One region of the Cupriavidus sp. GW822-FHT03E04 genome, then DNA from elsewhere that is predicted to be linked to it. Evidence: predicted binding sites of a transcription regulator. Region 1 holds the regulator's gene; each other region holds the start of a gene.
The links. The regulator FNR, encoded in region 1, switches genes on or off when oxygen is low (the NO sensors DNR and NnrR bind a similar motif). The targets are predictions, from matches to a motif close to TTGATNNNNATCAA.
Positions count from the first base shown of each region.

Region 1 (7,177 bases):
TACGGCCATAACGCGGTGGGCTTCTTCCTGACCACCAGCTTCCTGGGCATGATGTATTACTTCATCCCCAAGCAGGCCGGCCGCCCGATCTATTCCTACCGCCTGTCGATCGTTCACTTCTGGGCGCTCAACTTCACCTATATGTGGGCTGGTCCCCACCACCTGCAGTTCACCTCGCTGCCGGACTGGGCGCAATCGCTCGGCATGGTGTTCTCGCTGATCCTGCTGGCGCCTTCGTGGGGCGGCATGATCAACGGCATCATGACCTTGTCGGGTGCCTGGCACAAGCTGCGCACCGATCCCATCCTCAAGTTCCTGGTGGTGGCGCTGTCGTTCTACGGCATGGCGACCTTCGAGGGCTCGATGATGTCGATCAAGACCGTCAACGCGCTGTCGCACTACACGGACTGGACCATTGGCCACGTGCACTCCGGCGCGCTGGGCTGGGTCGCGATGATCTCGATCGGTTCGCTCTACTACCTGATCCCGCGGCTCTTTGGCGAGAAGGAGATGTACAGCGTGCGCCTGATCGAGCTGCATTTCTGGATCGCTACCATCGGCGTGGTGCTGTACATCGCCTCGATGTGGATTGCCGGTGTGATGGAGGGCCTGATGTGGCGCGCCACCCAGCCCGACGGCACGCTGACCTACGCCTTCGTGGAAGCGGTCAAGGCCAAGTACCCGTTCTACCTGATCCGCTTGCTGGGTGGCTTGTGCTTCCTCTCAGGCATGCTGCTGATGGCATACAACGTGGCCAGGACCATCATCGGCAAGCCTGCCGTGGATGCACTGATCCCGACCAGCGTTTCCGCCTCCGCCCATTGATCATTCCAGGATAGAAACGATGTCCGAAAAACGAAGCTTCTTTACGCACGAGACCCTGGAGAAGAATATCGGGTGGCTGATCATCTGTACCATCCTGGTGGTCAGCATCGCCGGGCTCGTCCAGATCGTGCCGCTGTTCTTCCAGCACTCCACCACCGAGCCCGACGCGGGTATCAAGCCGTACTCCGCGCTGCGCCTGATGGGCCGCGATATCTATATCCGCGAGGGCTGCGTGGGCTGCCATTCGCAGCAGGTGCGCACCTTGCAAGGCGATGTCGAGCGCTATGGCCACTACTCCACGGCGGGCGAATCGGTCTACGACCATCCCTTCCTGTGGGGCTCCAAGCGTACCGGTCCCGACCTGGCGCGCGTGGGCGGACGCTACTCCGATGACTGGCAGCGCATCCACTTGCGCAATCCGCGCGACGTGGTGCCCGAATCGGTGATGCCGTCCTACCCGTGGCTGGAGAAAACGCCGTTGCAGACCAACGATGTCCGCGACCGCATGCGTGCGCTGCGCCGTCTCGGCGTGCCGTACACCGACGCCGAGATTGAGCAGGCGCCTGCCACGCTGGCCGGCAAGACCGAGGAAGACGCGATGGTCGCCTACCTGCAGGAGCTTGGCATCGCCAAGCGCAATGTGCGTGTCGATACCGCGGCTGCCGCGCAGCCCGCGGCCACGCCGGCCAAGGAGTAAGCCATGGCAATGATCACCGCGTTTTCCACCGTGGTCTCGATGGCTGCCTTCATTGCCATCTGCTGGTGGGCCTGGTCGTCAGGGCGCAAGGCCGCCAACCAGGAGTCGGCCATGCTGCCGTTCGCCTTGCCCGACGAGCCGCTGGCCGCACGCCAAGACGCCAGGCCCGATGCCGGCCACCGCGTCGCGCGTCATGCCGGCGGCGCAAACAACACCAAGCAGGAACACTGAGTCATGAGCGACTTCTTCACGGATTTCTGGAGCTACTACATTGCCGCCATCGCGCTGGTCGGCATCGTCTGGTGCGTGTGGCTGCTGTTTTCCCAGCGCAAGGTCACCAAGATTGTGGGTGCGCCCGAGGACACCGGCCACGTGTGGGACGGCGACCTGCGCGAGCTGAACAACCCGCTGCCACGCTGGTGGATGTGGATGTTCCTGCTGGCATGCATCTTTGGCCTGGGTTACCTAGTGCTGTACCCCGGCCTGGGATCCTACGCCGGCGTGCTCAAGACCTCCAGCCGGGTTGAGCTGGAGGCGCACCGCCAGGCGGCCGAACAACTGCAGCGCGAGGTCTATGGCAAGTACATGCAGATGGACGTCAAGCAGGTGGCGGCCGACCCGGCGGCGCGCGAGATCGGGCAACGCCTGTTTCTCAACTACTGCGCGCAATGCCACGGCTCCGATGCGCGCGGCAGCCGCGGCTTTCCCAACCTGACCGATAACGACTGGCTGTACGGCGGGGAGCCCGAGACCATCACGCAGACCATTACCAAGGGCCGCAACGGCGTGATGCCGTCGTTCGCCTCGACCATCGACGGCAAGCTCGCTGGCGACGTGGCGCAATACGTGCGCTCGCTGTCCGGCCTGTCTTACGACCCGATCCGCGCCTCGCGCGGCGAGAGCACGTTCAAGTCCACCTGCGCGGCCTGCCATGGCTCCACCGGCAAGGGCAACCAGGCGCTTGGCGCGCCTAACCTGTCGGACCGCGTGTGGCTGTACGGCAGCTCGGAGGCGAACATCGTCGACGCCATCCTGAAGGGCCACAACAACCATATGCCGGCGCACGAGGAAATCCTCACGCCGGAGCGTATCCGCATGTTGACGGCCTATGTCTGGGGCCTGTCCAACACCGGCGGCGCAGGCGAGGGGGCGAAGCAATGAGCCACTGCGCTTATGCTTGTCAGCCGGGCCCGCACCGCGGCGGGGGTGTTCGCCCATGAACGCCCCCGGACCGGAGCCGCTTGAAAGGAACGGGGCCGCGTGGGCGCCGCTGCGAGCGCCCACGCCTGATTCGGCGGACGCGGAAACGTCGGACGAGACCCTGTACGAAGTCCGCCGCAAGATCTATCCGCGCTCGGTGTCGGGTGCGTTCTCGAGCTGGCGGGTCTGGATGGTGGTCCTGACCCAGCTGTTCTTCTATGGCATGCCCTGGCTGCAGTGGAATGGCCGCCAGGCCATGTTGTTCGATCTCGGCGCGCGCAAGTTCTATATCTTTGGCCTGGTGCTGTGGCCCCAGGACGTGATCTACCTTGCCGTGCTGCTGGTGATCTCCGCGGTGTCGCTGTTTCTCTTCACGGCGATCGCGGGGCGGCTGTTTTGCGGCTACGCTTGTCCGCAGACGGTGTACACCGAGATCTTCATGTGGATCGAGCGGCATGTGGAAGGCGACCGCTTTGCCCGCATCCGCCTGGACGGCGATCCTTGGAGCGTGCGCAAGCTGCGCCTGAAGGCCACCAAGCACACGCTCTGGATCGTGATCGCGCTATGGACGGGCTTTACCTTCGTCGGCTATTTCTCGCCCATTCGCACGCTCGGCGCGCAGGTGCTGAGCCTCTCGCTGGGTCCGTGGCAGACGTTCTGGATGCTGTTTTACTCGTTTGCCACCTGGGGCAACGCCGGCTTCATGCGCGAGCAGGTCTGCAAGTACATGTGCCCGTATGCGCGCTTCCAGAGCGTGATGGTGGATCGCGACACCTATGTGGTCACCTATGACGTGGGCCGCGGCGAGCCGCGCGGCAGCCGCTCGCGCAAGGCGGACCACAAGGCCGCCGGGCTGGGCTCGTGCGTGAATTGCAGCATCTGCGTGCAGGTCTGTCCTACTGGCATCGATATCCGCGATGGCCTGCAATACGACTGCATTGGCTGCGGCGCCTGTATCGACGCCTGCAACCAGGTCATGGACAAGATGGCTTACCCGCGCGGGCTGATCCGCTATACGTCCGAGAACGCCATGCGCAGCGCGCTCTCCGAGACCGTGGCGCGCAAGCGCCTGGTGCGGCCGCGCACGGTGATCTACTCGGTGATCTGGCTGGCGCTGGTAGCCGGCTTCATGGCCTCGCTGGCCATGCGCACGCCGCTCAAGGTCGATATCATCCGCGACCGCGGCGCGCTGGGGCGGGAAGTGGAAGGGCGCTGGATCGAGAACGTGTACCGGCTGCAGCTGATCAACACGACCGAGGCGCCAATGCGCGTCGCCGTCAGCGCGGGCAGCGATGAGCTCAAGGGCCTGGCCGTGGAATATGATCACGCTGCCGGCAACCTGGAGCCCACGTCCAATCGCCTGATTCCCATCCGGGTGCGCGTGCCTATCGAGTCCGCGGCGCAGGGCACGCACAAGATCGAGGTCACAGTGACCGCGGTGCCCGACGAGGGCGCGGGGAGCCATGGCGCGGAGATTCGACAGAGCACCAGCTTTATCGTGCCGCGCAATCTATGAGGCGGCAGAGACGCTGGTTGCACCAATCCGTACGCAACATACGCGATCTAGATCTAGAGGAGGCCAGATGACGCAGCAAAGTAATCCCTGGTGGAAGGAGCCATGGCCGTGGCTGCTGATGAGTGGGCCGTTCGTGGCCATGGTGGCCTGCGGGGTCACGATCTGGCTGGCCATGACCCATCCGGATCCGCCCATTGAGGAAGGGGTGGCGCGCCACGGACTGGTGGTTGAGAAGGCGGGCAGCGCGGCACGCCAGGCAGCGCCGGTCGCGGCGCAAGCGAGGTGATCATGAGGCTACGCTGGCTGATGTGGGTGCTGTGGCCCGCTTTCCTGGTCGCCGGGCTGACGACCGCGCTGGTATTCTCCATGGTCGATCCCGGCGACCTGCGCTTCTTCGGCCAGCCGGTCGAGGCATCGCGGGAGGCGGTCTACACCGTGGGTTTCCTGATCGCGTGGGTGCTGTGCGCGCTGTCGAGCGGCTTGACGCTGTACACCATGCCCACGCGGCTGGCGGACACGGACGAGCTGGAGTGATTGCGATGCGCGCCTTGCCGGTTCAGGCCAGCAGGCGCGGCATCGCGGCGAGCCGCCGCGGGCGAGGGCGGCGCGCGACGTGCAGGTCAGCAGGACTTGTTGACGATCTGCTTGATCCCCACCATGTCGACCAGCTTGACGTGGCGCTGGCGGATCTGGATCAGGCCGGCTTCCGCAAAGCGCGAGAACAGGCGGCTGACGGTTTCGAGCTTGAGCCCCAGGTAGCTGCCGATTTCCTCGCGGCTCATGCGCAGCACGAACTCGGAGGCCGAATAGCCGCGCGCGGACAAGCGCTCGGACAGGTTGATCAGGAAAGCGGCAAGCCGCTCCTCGGCGCGCATCGATCCGAGCGTGATCAACATGACCTGGTCCTGCGAGATCTCCTTGCTCATCAGGCGCATGAACTGATGCTGCAGCGACGGCAGGACGTTGGACAGCGTCTGGAGATCGCCAAAGCGTACCACGCAGACTTCGGTATCTTCCAGCGCGGTGGCGTCCGACGCATGCTGCATCTCGCCAAGGCCGTCGAGGCCGACGACTTCGCCGGGAAGGTGGAAGCCCGTGATCTGCGAGCGGCCGTCTTCCATTGTCAGGTGGGTCTTGAGCGTGCCGAAGCGGATCGCGTAGACGGCGGTGAGAGGATCGCCGAGGCGGTACAGGGTTTCGCCCTTGCGTACGCGCACCCGGTCCTGGACCAGCGTATCCATCTTTTCGAGGTCCTGCTGCGACATGCCGACGGGCAGGCAGAGCTGGCCGAGCGAGCAAGTGGAGCAGCGGGGCGACATCTCGGTAATGGGAATGGTGGTGAGCAATTGGGGCCTGTCGGTTTAGCGCAGTCAGTCAAGCGCGATGTGGCGGGCGCATTGAGTTGAGAGCTTGACGTTGAGAGTCGTCGGTTGGAAGCGCTATCCACATCGGCCTGGCGCGCGGGTCTTGCGGCAGTGCGCTATCTGTGCAGCGCGGCTTGCCGTGCCCGTCGTCATGTTGTGCGAGCGCGCTGGTGTGCGCGGGCGCAAGGCCTCATGTTGATAGCGCCTCTTGGAGCTGCGGGGGCGCGTTCGCCGCATTTTACCGCGCCAGACGTTGCGATTGTGTGATTGGGAGGAGAAGTTGACCATAGGCGTGCTTATCAGCGTATTTACCTTGGCTTTGCTGGGCGGCGTGCACTGCGCCGCCATGTGCGGCGGGATCGCGCTGGCGGCGGAGCAGGGCGGCGTTGCGCGCGTGCCTGCCACGGTGCTCCGGCGTCCCGGCCATTGGTTGCTGGAACTGCTTGTCATGCATGCCGGGCGGCTGAGCATGTATGCGGTGCTGGGAGGCTTGCTGGGCGCCCTTGGCGCCGGCGTCTGGAAGACGCAGTACCTGCCGCTGCAGCGCTGGCTGTTCGGGGTCGGCAGTGTAATGCTGGTGCTGTCGGGCTTGTGGATGTTGCGCGGGCGCACCATGGGTACGGGTTGGCTGGAGCGGCTCGCCGCCCGGGGCGCGGGTGGCTTGCTGCGCGGCCTTGGTGCCGTCGGGGCGCGCTTGCCGGCTGTGGCCCGGGCGTATGGGCAGGGCCGGTTGCTGCGCCGCTACGGCATGGGGCTAGCCTGGGGGCTGGTCCCGTGCGGCATGGTGTACGGTGCTCTTGCCATGGCGTTGCTGGCCGGCAATGCCCCGTCGGGCGCGCTGGTGATGGCCGTGTTTGGCCTGGGCACCCTGCCGAACCTGCTGGTGATCTCGGGCCTGTCCGGCTATCTCAGGCAGCTTTCGCGGCGCCCGGCGTTGCGGGCTGGCGCTGGGCTTGCGGTGGTGGCCTTTGGCTTGGCCGGGGTGGCGCGCGCGCTGCTTTTGCCTGAGACGCTTGCCGCGCATGGATTCTGCCTGGTCTTCTGAAGCGCTGCTTCGTGGTGTATCTGTCACTTCTTCGCTGAGGTAGCTGTGCGAATCGGTTGCAGGTTTGCCAGGGAATGCCATACAATCGCAAGAACAGCGATATCGCGCACGTATTTCATCGTGGCATCGTCAGGTAGCATCCGCTGCTCAGGGATGCATGCCAGGAACACCCAGGCAGGCATCAGCGCCAGGGACCGTTCCCCATCCGCCGTCCGGTTCAAAAGATTCGGTTCAAAAGACCAGCTACGGCAGGGCGGGGTGAAATAGGCCAGCAGGCCCGATATCCGTATTTTCTTGCACCCGGCGCGTTCGATGATAAACGCCGCGCCGGACAGGTCCGCCACATCAGGGGGAAGGCGCGACGCAAGGGCTCCGTCGACTGGCAGATAATGCCGGTGGCCGGGCGATCTCCTGCCGGTCAGGTCCGGCACCCGATGCAATAAAAGAAGGCGCACGGCTGGCATGCATCAAGCATGCGGTTGGCTGCGCGGCCAGATGGCGGTGGCAATCCCTACCGCTGAACCCGCAAT
Region 1 covers NZ_JBXANI010000013.1:243,148-250,324, forward strand. The annotation lists gene ccoN (cytochrome-c oxidase, cbb3-type subunit I) at 1-825, shown strand, start outside; gene ccoO (cytochrome-c oxidase, cbb3-type subunit II) at 845-1,522, shown strand; partial or broken gene AC1RQC_RS20770 (cbb3-type cytochrome oxidase subunit 3) at 1,526-1,660, shown strand; gene ccoP (cytochrome-c oxidase, cbb3-type subunit III) at 1,757-2,683, shown strand; gene ccoG (cytochrome c oxidase accessory protein CcoG) at 2,739-4,238, shown strand; gene AC1RQC_RS20785 (membrane protein) at 4,306-4,524, shown strand; gene AC1RQC_RS20790 (hypothetical protein) at 4,527-4,772, shown strand; gene fnr (fumarate/nitrate reduction transcriptional regulator Fnr) at 4,859-5,584, opposite strand; gene AC1RQC_RS20800 (sulfite exporter TauE/SafE family protein) at 5,883-6,647, shown strand; gene AC1RQC_RS20805 (hypothetical protein) at 6,671-7,111, opposite strand.

Region 2 (7,177 bases), on a different contig from region 1:
GCATGCCGGCGAGGAAGGCCCGGCGCAATACGTGACCGACGCGCTCGACATCCTCAAGGTGGAGCGCATCGATCACGGCGTGCGCGCCATCGACGACCCGGCACTGGTCGAGCGGCTGGCCCGCGAGCGCGTGGCGCTCACGGTATGCCCGCTGTCCAACCAGAAGCTCAAGGTCTACCCCGACCTGCGCGACCACTCCCTGCACCGCCTGCTGGAAGCCGGCGTGCTGGTCACGCTGCACTCGGACGACCCCGCCTATTTCGGCGGCTATATGAACGCGAACTGGGAAGCCACTTTCGAAGCCTTGCCGCTGACCGCGGCCGATGGCCACAAGCTGGCGCGCAACAGTTTCGAGGCGTCGTTCCTGCCCGCCTCGCAAAAGACTGCCTTCCTCGCCGAAGTCGACCACTTCTGGCAATCCCCCTTGCCCGCCGCGGCCTCCACGGCCTGAAGCGCGGCTCACACCAAGATGCCGGCGCGCCATGCGCGCGCCGGCGCATGACGAGACATCGATATGACGACCACGCCCCCCACCCAGTCCATCACCCGCGCCATCCGTGGCCGCGTGCTGCACTTCCTGCGCGACCCCCAGTTTCATGACGACGCGTATCAGTATTGGGAAGACGGGGTGCTGATCGTCACCGCCGGGCATGTCGCCGCGGTTGGCAACCATGCCGACCTGGCCGACCAGATCCCGGCTGGCGCCGAAGTGATCGACCGCCGCGGCAAGCTGATCGTGCCGGGCTTTATCGACACGCACGTGCACTACCCGCAGACCGACATCATCGCCTCGCCCTCGCCCGGCCTGCTGCACTGGCTGGAGACCTATACCTTCCCCGAGGAGCGCCGCTTTGCCGAGCCGGAATATGCGGCGGCCGTGGCCGGCTTCTTCGCCGACGAGTTGCTGCGCAATGGCACCACCAGCGCCGTGGCCTGGAGCACCGTGCATACGGCCTCGGCCGATGCGCTGTTTGCCGAAGCCGACCGCCGCAACCTGCGCCTGGTCACCGGCAAGGTGATGATGGACCGCAACTGCCCCGAATTCCTGCGCGACACCGCCGAGTCCGGCGCGCGCGATTCGGCCGACCTGATCTCGCGCTGGCACGGCAAGAACCGCCTGTCGTACGCCATTACGCCGCGCTTCGCGCCCACCTCCAGCGAAGCGCAGCTGCAAGCCTGCGGCGAGTTGGCCAAGGCCTACCCGGACGCCTTCATCCAGACCCACGTGGCGGAAAACCGCGACGAAGTGAAATGGGTGGCCGAGCTGTTCCCGCAAGCCCGCAGCTATCTGGACATCTACGATCACTACGGCCTGCTGCGCCCGGGCGCGCTGTACGGCCACGCCATCTACCTCGACCAGGACGACCGCAAGCGGCTAGCCGACAGCGGCGCGGCGGTGGCGCACTGCCCCACCTCCAACCTGTTCCTGGGCAGCGGCTTCTATGACTTCCACCAGTCGGATGCGCACCGCCTCAATGTGACGCTCGCCACCGACGTGGGCGGCGGCACCTCGTTTTCGATGCTGCGCACCATGAACGCCGCGCACAAGGTGGCGCGCATGGGCGGCTACCACCTGAGCGCGCTGCGCATGTTCTACCTGGCCACCCGCGCCGCCGCCGATGCGCTGGGCTGGGGCGAGCGCGTGGGCAGCTTCACCCCGGGCTGCGAGGCCGACTTCATCGTGCTCGATCCGCAGGCCACGCCGCTGATCGCGCGCCGCAGCGAGCGCTCGGAAACGCTGGAAGAGCAGTTGTTCGCCTTCGCCATGCTGGGTGACGACCGCGTCATCGGCGAGGTGTATGTGATGGGCGAGCCGGCGAGCGCGCCGGCCTCCGCCGCGCACTAATCATCACTTTTAACAAGGTGGCACCGGGTCCGGCCTCGCGGGCTTGACCCGGATCAACACCCCTGTCATGCAATACTTCTAAGCTGTCACATCATCGGCCGCCCTGTGGCCGTGCACCGCCAGTCTCGGGCCCAGCCCGACCCCGCGTTCGACAACTGAAGGTTTTTGCATGATTGCCACGCAGCAAGCTTCCTTTCCGGAGCCGATTTCCCCTGACGTCCCCCTGCCCTCGCGCAAGATCATCCGCGGCTGGCTGATCCCGCTTGGCGCGCGCAGCACGCCGCGCGCGCTGGCGCTGTTCGCGCTGGACACCGCGCTGTTCCTGGCCGCGCTGGCCGGGGTGGTGCTGTTCTCCCACTGGCTCGCCAAGCTGGCCGCCAGCGTGGCAACGGGGCTGATCATCGCCCGCCTGTTCATCATCGGCCACGATGCCTGCCACCAGAGCCTGACGCCCCGGCGTGGCCTGAACAAATGGCTGGGCCGGCTGACCTTCCTGCCGTCGCTCACGCCTTACAGCCTGTGGGAAGTGGGCCATAACGTGGTTCACCACGGTTACTCCAACCTCAAGGGCTTCGACTTCGTCTGGCAGCCTTACTCGCTCGAGGAATTCCAGGCCCTGCCGCGCTGGCGCCGTGCGCTGGAGCGGGTCTACCGCACCGGCTTTGGCGCGGGCCTGTACTACCTGGTCGAGATCTGGTGGTTCAAGATGTTCTTCCCCAGCCGCCGCCAGATGCCCACGCGCCGCGCCGTCTTCATGTGGGACTGCACGCTGGTGGCGCTCTTCGGCGTGGCCTGGATCGGTGCGCTGGCGTGGCTGGCCATCGCCACCGGGCAGTCGGTGGCGCTGCTGGTCGGGCTGGGCTTCGGGCTGCCGTTCCTGGTCTGGAATTTCACCGTGGGCTTCGTGCTCTACGTGCACCACACCCACACCAGCGTGGCCTGGTACGACACCAAGGCCATGTGGGCGCGTGCCCAGCCCTTCGTCTCCACCACCGTGCACCTGCGCTTTCGCTATGGCATCGGCGCGGCGCTGCACCACATCATGGAGCACACCGCGCACCACGTGGACATGAGCGTGCCGCTGTACCGCCTCAAGCGCGCCCAGGCGCTGCTGGAGCATGCGCTGCCGGGCCGCATCATCATCCAGAACTTCACCTGGCGCTGGTATTTCCATACCGCGCGCCGCTGCAAGCTGTACGACTTCAAGGCACTCTGCTGGACGGACTTCCGCGGCCGGCAGACCAGCGCCAACGCGCCAGTGCCGGCATAACCCACCACCACCCCCACCACCTGCCGCAGCCGCCCTGGCTGCGGTTTGTCTTTTGGGACGCGTAATACTCAATTACAAAGTCTTTCCGCGCGCTTGTCCCGCACAGCGGCGCTTGCCTCGTTAAGCAAGGTATCGGTCCCAAGGTCATTGCGCATCCCGACCCTGGGCCGCCCCTTGGACAACGCCCGAGCGCAAATCAGCGCCGACAGGACAAACAGGACAGAGACAAATGGCAATCAGCAAACCCCATGCGCCGGCACGCCGCCGCCTGCTCCGCGCCGCCCTGCCGGCGCTCGCCTCGCTGGCGGTGCTCGGCAGCCTTGCCGGCTGCGTGACCGAGCGCGTGGTAGTACGCCAGCCGGCGCCTGCGCCACCCCACCAGATGGTCCGCAACATGCCGCCGCCGGTGCACGAAGACCGCGGCCCCGCGCCTGCCTACGGCTGGAACTGGGTGCCGGGCCACTGGAAGTGGGAAGGCAACGACTGGTTCTGGGTGCACGGCCGCTGGGTCCAGCAGGCGGTGCCGGTGATGCCGCCCGTGATCGTGGAACAGATCACGGTTGCCCCGCCCGCGCAGCATGCCTACTGGGTGCCCGGGCATTGGGTCTGGCGCTTCGAGGGCGGCGGCTGGGTCTGGATGAAGGGCGCCTGGCACGGCTAAGCCCCGCACGGGCCCGCCGCCCATGGCGGCATGGCTCAGACCTGAGGCCCGGTGGCGCCGGCATGATTACTTAGGCGTCGCCACCATCTTCCCGCCCTGCTCCGCCATGCGCGCGCGCATGGCGTCGGCCGAGCCGATCTGATGGAACAGCGGCCCGCCCGGGGCGAAGCTGTCGGCCGTGGCAAGCCGGCCGACCACCACCGGCTCGAAGCCTGCATCGCGCACCAGTTGCTCCCCGATGCGCAGGGCCTTGGGATCGTCGGCGGCGATCGGCACCGCGATCAGGCCCTCAGCCCGGTGGTTCTGATTGGCGAAGTTGGTGGCGCCCATGAAATTGAAGGCGCGCACGATACGCGCGCCGTGCAGGTACTTTGCGGTGGTGATGCCGATGCCCTTGCGCATCGCCTCTTCGGCGATGGCACCATCGCGCGCACGCACGGCGTTGGTCGCATCCACCACCACTTTGCCGGCAAAGGCCTTGCCATACTCCGCCGATATCTCAGGCAACGCCTTGTAAGGGACGGCGAGAAAAATCACATTGGAAAACGCCAGCGCCTCGGCCACCGTGCCCGCGCGGGCAAGCGGGCCAAGTTTTTCGACCAGCGGCTTGAGTTCATCCGGGTGGCGCGAGGAGAACAGGACGGGATGGCCTGCCTTCACCCACAGGCCGCCTACCGTGCTGCCGATGCGGCCCGAGCCAATCACGCCGATGGGCACGAGGGCGCTGTCCCGGCTAGCCTGCGCGCGCAAGCGCGAGGGCGAGATCCCCAGCCACATCGCCAGCAACGCCAGGCTCACGCTGCCGGTGAGCAGGCGGCGCTGCCGGCTGATGGTTTCGATGCGCTCTGGAAACGGCATGGCGGACTCCTCGATCCGATGACCATCAAACATCGTGGTGCTGCAACACAGCAAGCGGGTGCGGTGCACTTGGCACGCCTTCAAACTCTAGGCGAAAAATGCAGCGCGCGCCGCCGCCCCGTTGCCGCCGCGTGATCGATTTGGCGCTTGCCACCCTGTGCACTACAGTAAGTAGCACTTGCATCACCCGCGATCCCCCGCCCTTGCGTCCTTGTCCCCACGGAGACGGTAATGGCCCCCGCCCTCCCCCGTCCGCGCCGCTCAAGGCTCGCGCCGGCCGCGCAGCGTAGGGCAGCCGCATGCGCACAGGTGGCGCGGGCGGCGCGGGTGGCCCTGGCGGCGCTGGCTGCGGGCGCGCCGGCGGGCGTGGCCGCCCAGACGCCGCAGCCAGCGCCTGGCGACGAGGTCCACAACCTGCGCGAGGTCACCGTGGTCGCGCCCGCGCCGCTGCCGTCGTTCTCCATCCCGCGCGAGGCGTTTCCCGGCAATGTGCAAACCGCGACGGACGCCGACATGGAGCGCGCCAAGTCTGGCAACCTGTCCTCGTTCCTCGGCGAGACCATGGACAGCGTGGTGATCAACGACGTGCAGGGCAACCCGTTCCAGAAGGACATTCTCTATCGCGGCTACCGCCTGTCCTCCACCCTGGGCGCGGCGCAGGGCATCGCGCTCTACCTGGACGGCGTGCGCCAGAATGGCGCGCTGGGCGATGTGGTCGACTGGACGGCGATCCCCGAGGCTGCCATCAGCACCATCACGCTGGTGCCCGGCAGCAATCCGCTCTACGGCCTCAACGCGCTTGGCGGCGCGCTGGCGCTGACCACCAAGTCCGGCGAAACGCATCCCGGCGTGGAGGCCGACCTGAGCCTCGGCAGCCACGGCCGCGCACGGCTCGACGTGAGCGGGGGAAAGATGCTTGGCGATGGCTGGCACGCCTTCGTGGCGGGCACGGGCTTTCGCGAGGACGGCTGGCGCCAGCTATCCGGCAGCAGCCTGGGCAACCTGTTCGCCAAGGTCGGCCGCTCGACCACCGATACGCAATGGAGCGTGAGCGTGCTGGGCAGCAGCAGCAGCCTGTCCGGCAATGGCCTGCTGCCAGACAGCATTTACGGCAGCCAGCGCAATGCCATCTACACCGCGCCCGACCTCACCCGCACGCGCTCGCTGCAGGTCACGCTCAACGGCACGCACCAGCTCAACGCCGAGGACCAGATCGCGCTGACGGCTTATGCTCGCCTGGGGCACGCAAAGGCCAGCACCGGGGACGTCAGCGACGACTACCTCGACACCTTGCTTGGCTGCCAGGGCAACGCCGGCAATGCGGGTTGCGAGCCAGGCGCCGCGCCGGCCGGCGCGGTGCTCAACACCTCGACCGTCAACACGCATGACTACGGGCTGTCCGGGCAGTGGTCCCATACGGGCAACGTCCACGACGCAGTACTGGGCGCCGCCTTTGCGCTGAGCCGCGCATCGTATCGCCAGGACACGCAGCCCGCCGGCTTCAGCGACGATCGCGTGGCGGTGGCAGACCCCGGCGCCACGCCCGGCACCAACGCCTCGCTCGATGGACGCACCAGCACCGTCAGCTTGTATGCCTCCGATACCGTCAAGCTGCTGCCGCACAGCTACCTCACCGCGAGCGCGCGCTGGAACACCTCGAGCACGCACACGGTGCTGACCTTGCCGAATGCATCCGACGAACGCTTCACGTTCTCGAAGCTCAATCCTTCGCTTGGGCTCTCGCACCAGTTGCGCAGCGGCCTCACGGTCTTTGCCTCGGCCTCGCAAGGCACGCGCATGCCGACCGCCATCGAGCTGGGCTGCGCGGATCCGGCCAACGCCTGCCAGCTGCCCACCGGCCTGCAGGCGGATCCGTACCTGCGCCAGGTGGTATCGCGCACGGTGGAGTTCGGCGGGCGCTGGAAGGCCAGCGATGCCACCGACCTCACGCTCGCGCTGTACCGCAGCGACAACCGCGACGACATCCTGTTCCAGCGCTCGCCGGTCAGCCCGCTCGGCTACTTCACCAACTTCCCCAAGACCCGCAGCCAGGGGCTGGAACTCGGGCTGCGCCAGCGCTTGGGCCCGGTGATGCTGCGCGCCAGCTACAGCTACCTGCAAGCCACCTACCAGGCGGACGGCCAGATCCAGACGCCGTTCGCGGCGCCCGTCAACGTGCGCCCCGGCACGCGCATGGCGGGCGTGCCGCTGCACAGCTTCAAGCTCAGCGGTGACTGGCGTGCAACCGCGTCGGTCACGCTCGGCGGCGTCATGGTCGTATCGTCGTCGCGCCCGGTGGCCGGCAATGAGGACGGCGCGCTGAGCGCGCAGGATCCGCGCCTGGCGCGCACCGCCGGCTTCGTGCTGTTCAACCTGCGGGCGAGCTGGCAGGTCGATGCACGCTGGCAGCTCTACGCGCGCGTCGACAATGTGTTCGACCGCCGTTATGAAGCCTATGGGCAGGCGGGCCTGAACGTGTTTCCGGGCGGCACGCTGCTGCAGCCCGGCGCGGCGGTGCCGATCGAGCGCTTCGTCGCACCGG
Region 2 covers NZ_JBXANI010000012.1:235,367-242,543, reverse strand. The annotation lists gene AC1RQC_RS19400 (adenosine deaminase) at 1-451, shown strand, start outside; gene guaD (guanine deaminase) at 515-1,846, shown strand; gene AC1RQC_RS19390 (fatty acid desaturase) at 2,016-3,116, shown strand; gene AC1RQC_RS19385 (hypothetical protein) at 3,346-3,777, shown strand; gene AC1RQC_RS19380 (NADPH-dependent F420 reductase) at 3,844-4,635, opposite strand; gene AC1RQC_RS19375 (TonB-dependent receptor) at 4,867-7,177, shown strand, end outside.
Region 2: the regulator FNR is predicted to act here: its motif matches at 1,890-1,903, upstream of AC1RQC_RS19390 (fatty acid desaturase).

Region 3 (7,177 bases), on a different contig from region 1:
GATCAACACTGGCACCAACCTGATCCTGGTTGACACCGGCACGGCGGCTTGCTTCGGCCCCACGCTGGGCCGCGTTGTCGAGAACCTGCGCGCGGCGGGCTACAACCCCGCCCAGGTCGATACGGTGCTGCTGACTCATATGCACGGCGATCACGCGTGCGGCCTGACGGCCGACGGCAAGGCCGTCTTCGCCAACGCCAACGTGTATGTCGACAAGGCCGAGGCGGGCTACTGGCTGGACGAAGCCACCGCCGCGCGCGCGCCACAGGACGCGCAGTCCTCGTTCGCCATGGCGCGCGCCGCCGTCGCCCCTTACCAGGCCGCCGGCCGGATGCGTACCTTTGGCGCGGGCGACAAGCTGGTGGCGGGCGTGAGCGCGGTGCCGGCGCGCGGGCACACCCCGGGCCACAGTGGCTACCTGTTCAAGTCAGGCGATCAAAGCCTGCTGGTGTGGGGCGATATCGTGCACAGCCACGCGGTGCAGTTCCGCCGCCCAGAGGTGGCGCTGGAATTCGACTCGGACAGCACGCAGGCGGTGCGCACGCGCAAGAAGATGTTCGCCGATGCCGCGCGCGGCAAGCTGTGGGTGGCGGGCGCCCACCTGCCGTTCCCGGGGATCGGCCATGTGCGCGTGGAGAGCAAGGGCTACGCCTGGGTGCCGGTGGAATACGGGCCGCTGCGCACGGACCGGTAATGTCGATGCGACCCCATGTGCCGGAGTTGCCTCTTAGCGCTTGAACCCTAGTACCAGCACGCCGGCGCCGACGAGCGCGATGCCGGCCCACTCGCGCAGGTTGGGGCGTTCGCCGAGAAAGATCACGGCGAACACCGCCACCAGCAGCAGGCTCAGCTTGTCCACCGGCGCCACCTTCGAGGCATCGCCAATCTTCAGCGCCCGGAAGTAACACACCCATGAGGCGCCCGTGGCAAGTCCGGAGAGCACGAGGAAGATCCAGGTCCGCGGCGACAGCGCGAGCGGGTTGCTCCACTTGCCCGTGAGCACCACGAAAAAACTCAGCACCACGATGATCACCGCCGTGCGCACCAGCGTGGCAAGGTCCGAGTTGATGCCTTCCAGCCCGATCTTGGCGAAGATCGCCGTCAGCGCGGCAAATACGGCCGACAGCAACGCCCAATGAAACCAACCGGTGGAAGAGGCCATGTGTTGTTGTGCGCGATGAAGGATTGAGCGGCAGGCCAGCCCGCCGGGCCCGGCTCAGGTGCGCCGGCGCTCCATGGCCACCAGCGAGGGCACAAAGCCGAGCTGCCCGAAGAAGGCCGCCTCGGACGAGCGCCCGGCGCGCAGCACCCACGTGATATCGGGATCGTTGCCGACGATGTGGCGCACCAGCGCGCGGCCGATGCCGCGGCGGCGATGGCTCGGCGTCACCGCGACCATCGACAGGTAACCGTTGGAGATATCGTCGCACAGCGCCCGCGCGAAACCCACGATCTCTCCGTTATCGACCGCCACCACCACCCGTTGCGAGTTGGCGATCAGCCGGGCGAAGCGTTCCGTGTTGGCAACGCGGTGCGCCCATCCGTTGGCCGCAAGGAGTTGTCTGGCCGCCTCGATCTCTTCTGGCAGCAGATTGCGGATTTCCATCGGGGCTCCCAATGCAAGCAGATACGGCAACTCGGCGCTGCCCTTCTAATGGGGGGCGTCACGAGGCGAGTGCGGCGCGGGGCCGCAAAAAAAGACTGCAGGCAGTGTAGCGAGCGCGCGAAGGCCCGTCAATTTGCGGCAGGCCATGTTGCTTCCGCTCTGTAGCGGGGTATCATGTTTCCCATGAATGCCTCGATCTTCTCTTCCGCCCATCCGGCCGATCAGCTGGCCGAGTTCTCCGACGCCGACGCGGCGCTGGCTCGCATCCGTGAAATCTACGATGCCTCGGTCGGCGCGATCCGCGCGCGCTTCGATGCCTTCGCCCAGGGCCAGCCGCTGCCGTCCGCGGCACATGCCTGCTATCCCTACCTTGGCATCTCGGTCAATCTCGAAACCATGGTCACCGACAGCCGGCCATCCTGGGGCACGGTTGCCTACCCCGGGGTCTACGGCACCACGGTCACCCGCCCCGAACTGCTGGCCGATTACTACCGCGACCAGATCGAGCGCCTGATACGCTACCACCGCGTGCCCGTGGTGGTCGGCGTCAGCCGCCGCCCGATCCCGTTGCCGTTCGTCATCGAAGCCTCCACCACGGACATCAGCTACACGCAGGCGCGCGAGCTCGAAGCCTCGTTCGTGCTGCCCGAACTGAGCCGCATCGACGACGCCATTGCCAACGGCACCTATGAGCCGGTGCCCGGCGAAGCCTGGCCGCTCTCGATGTTTCCCGGCGAGCGCGTGGACCTGGCGCTGCAGCGGCTCTATCACTACACCGGCACCGCGCCCCAGCATTTCCAGCGCTTTGTGCTGTTTACCAACTATCAGCGCTACGTCGACGAATTCATTGCGCTCGGCCGCTCGCTGATGGCCGCCGAAGACGCGCAAGGCGCGGACGGCTACGTGCGCTTCGTCGAACCCGGCGATGTGATGCAAGAGCGCGGCGAGGCCGAGCCCGACGACGCGCTGCGCCCGCGCGCGCTGCCGCAGATGCCCGCCTATCACCTGGTGCGCGAGGACAATCTCGGTGTCACGCTGGTCAATATCGGCGTGGGCCCGTCCAACGCCAAGACCATGACCGACCACCTTGCCGTGCTGCGCCCGCACTGCTGGCTGATGGTTGGCCACTGCGGCGGCCTGCGCCGCTCGCAGCAACTCGGCGACTACGTCCTGGCGCACGCGTATGTGCGCGATGACCACGTGCTCGATCACGACCTGCCGCCCTGGGTGCCGGTGCCGCCTATCGCCGAGATCCAGGTCGCGCTGCAAGAGGCCGTGGTGCGTGTGACGGGCTTGTCCGGCAACGAGATGAAGACCCGCATGCGCACCGGCACCGTTGTCTCCACGGACGACCGCAACTGGGAGCTCAAGTCCAAGGCGTTGTACGCCCGCTTCAACCAGTCGCGCGCGATTGCCATCGACATGGAAAGCGCCACGGTCGCGGCCAACGGCTTCCGCCTGCGGGTGCCGTATGGCACCTTGCTATGCGTGTCCGACAAGCCGCTGCATGGCGAACTCAAGCTGCGCGGCATGGCCAATGCGTTTTATCGGCAGCGGGTGAGCCAGCATATGTCGATCGGGCTGGAGGCGATTCGCATCTTGCGCGAGGGCGGTGCCGAGCAACTGCACTCGCGAAAGCTGCGTAGTTTCGACGAGCCGGCGTTTCGGTAGGCTGGCTCCTGCCGGCGTTCCCGTGCGAGCGGGGACGCCGGTGCCTTGCATCCCTCACTCACCACGCGGTCGGGCCGCCACGCGCCTTGGCCGGCTTCCCCTCGAAATGCGCCACCAGGAAGTCAAGGAACACCCTGACCTTGGCTGACATATTGTGCCGTTCCGGAAACACCGCATAGGCCAGTCTCAGCATGGATTGAGGCAGGCGAAGTGCGTGGCCACGAAGGCGGTTCGCCATCAGCTATTGGCGATATGCCTCGACAGGCATAGAATCTCGCGCTTCGCCCAGCTTCAGCACCATGACTACGAATCCCCATGCGGTTATGACGCTGGCCAGCCTGACGCTCGCTGGCTGCTTGCGTTACCCGCATGCATCGGGCCATCTCGTTCGCACCGCGACGATCGCCGCCTGCCTTGCCGATCTGCTGGGGCTGGATGCGGCGCACTGCGAGCGCATACGGCTCGTTACGCCGGCGCACGACGTGGGCAAGCTTGCCATCCCCGATGCCGTACTGCTCAAGCCTGGCAAGCTGCTCCCCGAAGAGCGGCAGGTGATCGAGCGGCATGCAGAGATCGGCGCGAACATCCTCGCGGGCAGTGCGGACGTGCTGATGCGTCTGGCATCGCAGGTCGCGCACCATCACCACGAGCGTTTCGACGGCACGGGCTATCCACGCGGCCTGGCCGGCAAGGAGATCCCGCTGGCCGCGCGTATCGTGGCGCTCGCCGATGCGTTCGATGCCATGACGGAGTCGCGTTGCTATCGTCCCGGCATGAGCGACGACGATGCGCTGTCGATTGTCTCGGCAGGTTCCGGCACGCATTTCGACCCGGACGTGGCGAGCGTTTTCCTCGCCAGCATCCCGCAGATACTGCGGAGCCGGAAATCAGCGCAAGCGCTGCTGGATGCTGGCTCGGAGATGGCCGTGGTCGCGCGCTTCTATGGCTTGAGTCGCAACGCATTGCGGCAGATCCCGCGCCAAGCCAGAACCTGACGCGGGATCCGCCGCGCGTTCGTTGTGCCGTGGAGCGACGTACCGCGATTCGTCAGAAGCGGTAGCCCACACCCATGCTGAACAGCCACGGATCCAGGCTCACGTTCGAGACCTTCACACCGGCCGCCTTCACATCGCTCGACAGCCACACCTTCTTGACGTCGGCATTGAGGAACCAGTTCTTGGTGAGCTTGTAGTCCATGCCGATCTGCAGGGCCGGCGCCACGCTCCAGCTGTCGAGCGACAGCGAATTGTTGGCAATGTCGGCACCCCAGATGCGCGTGAAGTTCAGGCCAGCGCCGATATACGGGCGGAAGGTGCCGTTGGGAATGAAGTGATACTGCACCAGCAGCGTCGGCGGCAGATGGGTGAAGGAGCCGATCTTGTTGCCATCCAGGTAGACGTTCTGCTTCTGCGGCACGGTCAGCACCAGCTCGGCGGCGATGTGCGGCGTGAAGAAGTAGGTGACATCGAGTTCCGGAATCCACTTGTTGTTGACCGTGATGCGGTCCGAGGCGCCAACGCCGCCGATCGGGTCGGACTTGCCGGCCATGTCGAGATAGGTGCCGCGCAAGCGCACCATCCAGTTGCCCTGCGCTTCATCGGCGGCAGCGGCAGGCGTTGCGGCAACGGCGCCGAGCACGGCAAGGGTGGCAATGGCAGTGGTGCACAGACGGATATGCAGGTGCTTCTTCATGATGGTTGGCTCGTGTTTTAGGAAACTTCACGCACAGTTTGGCGCAGCGTTTCCGGTCGAGCCTTGACCGAAAGCAAGAAGATGGGCATCGGTGGCGCGCGCATGCGCATGCGTCGCCGCGTTGCTACAGTCCCGGCCCGCGCTGGGCTGCTTGCGCACGAGCCGCGCAGCGCGCTTTCGCATTTCCAATCCCGGGCCGGGCTTCTAAGGACATGCGCAAATATTCGTGGCGGCAAGTTTGCACCCGCCTTACGCTGTGCACACAGTCAAGCAACGAGCATGTCGTGGGCGTCCCGCAAGGGCGTCTTTCCGGGTGTGCCCCGTGGGGGCGGGGCACACCGGTTTTTCTGCGCCGAGGCCTTGAGCCCGGGCGCGGGCGGCATCAATCGGCCAGGGCTTGCTCGCGCCGCACTTGGCTGGCCGCAAGCAGGTGGCGGTTTACGCCCGACACCACGGCCTTGAGCGATGCCGTGACGATACTGGCGTCGATGCCAGCGCCAAAGCCCGTGGCGGAGTCTCCTACCCGCACTTCCACATAACAGGCCGCGGCAGCATTGGCGCCGGACGACAGCGCGTGCTCGTGGTAATCCATCACGCGCACCGGCATGTCCAGCGCGCCTTTGAGGCCGCTGACGAATGCATCGATCGGGCCGTTGCCCCGGCCGCGCGCGCGCAGCGCTTCGCCATCGCGCAGCAACGCCACTTCGATCTCCACCTGGCCGTCGTTGCCGGACACCATCTGATGGCCCATATAACGCAGCGGCGCCTCATGTTCGAGATATTCGCGCTTGAACAAGCCATACAAGTCATCGGCGCTGGCTTCGAGCCCGCTCTCGTCTGTCATCGACTGCACCGCGCGGCTGAACTCGATCTGCAGGCGGCGCGGCATATAGATGCCGTGCACCTGTTCCAGCAGGTAGGCCATGCCGCCCTTGCCGGACTGGCTGTTTACGCGGATCACCGCATCGTAGCTGCGACCAAGGTCGGCCGGGTCGATCGGCAGGTATGGCACCTCCCAGATCGCATCCGTCTTCTGCTGCGCGAAGCCCTTGCGAATCGCATCCTGGTGCGAGCCGGAGAAGGCCGTGAAGACGAGGTCGCCCACATACGGGTGGCGCGGATGCACGGGGAGCTGGTTGCAATCCTCCACGCATTGGCGCACTTCATCGATGTCGGAAAAATCGAGCTCGGGGTCCACGCCCTGCGTGTAGAGATTCAACGCCAGCGTCACCAGGTCGACATTGCCGGTGCGCTCGCCATTGCCAAACAAGCAGCCTTCCACGCGATCGGCGCCCGCCATCACGGCAAGCTCGGCGGCTGCCACTGCGGTGCCACGGTCATTGTGCGGGTGCACCGACAGTACGATGTCTGCGCGCCGTGCAAGATGCCGGTGCATCCATTCGACCTGGTCGGCGAAGATATTGGGTGTGCTGCATTCCACCGTGGTCGGCAGGTTGAGAATGAGCGGGCGCGTGGCGCTAGGCTGCCAGATCGCGGATACCGCATCGCAAACCTCGAGCGAGAAATCCAGCTCGGTCATGCTGAAGGTCTCGGGCGAGTATTCGTAGGTCCATGCCGTCTCGGGCATGCCGTCGGTCAGCGCCTTGATCAGGCGGGTGCCCGCCAGCGCGATCTCCTTGACCTCCTCGCGGCTCGCACCAAACACGATGCGGCGAAACGCGGGGGCGATCGGGTTGTAGAGGTGCACCACGGCGCGCGCGGCGCCGCGCACGGATTCGATGGTGCGTTGTATCAGGTCTTCGCGCGCCTGGGTCAGCACCACGATGGTCACGTCGTCCGGGATGCGGTCTTCCTCGATCAGCATCCGTACGAAATCGAAATCGGTCTGCGAGGCCGAGGGGAACGCCACTTCGATCTGCTTCAACCCGATCTTGACCAGTTGCTCGAAGAAGCGGAGCTTGCGCTGCGGGTTCATCGGCTCGATCAGGGCTTGGTTGCCATCGCGCAGGTCCGTGCTCATCCAGACCGGCGCGCGCGTGATGCGCTTGGCGGGCCAGGTTCGGTCGGCGATATCTACGGTAGTGGCAGGGCGGTATTTGGTGGCGGGGTTGCGCAACATCATGACGGTTCTCCTTCCTCGCGGGAAGATGCAAGAGACAAAAAGCAAAAAGTAAAAGGCAAAAAGCAGGACGCAAGATCGCCGGGGCGTTGAAACGCTCAATAGCGAAGGCGTCAGAAAGCCGATGC
Region 3 covers NZ_JBXANI010000009.1:238,951-246,127, forward strand. The annotation lists gene AC1RQC_RS15055 (MBL fold metallo-hydrolase) at 1-694, shown strand, start outside; gene AC1RQC_RS15060 (EamA family transporter) at 728-1,162, opposite strand; gene AC1RQC_RS15065 (GNAT family N-acetyltransferase) at 1,217-1,606, opposite strand; gene AC1RQC_RS15070 (AMP nucleosidase) at 1,781-3,277, shown strand; gene AC1RQC_RS15075 (HD-GYP domain-containing protein) at 3,577-4,272, shown strand; gene AC1RQC_RS15080 (OmpW/AlkL family protein) at 4,325-4,969, opposite strand; gene leuA (2-isopropylmalate synthase) at 5,352-7,049, opposite strand.
Region 3: the regulator FNR is predicted to act here: its motif matches at 5,033-5,046, upstream of AC1RQC_RS15080 (OmpW/AlkL family protein).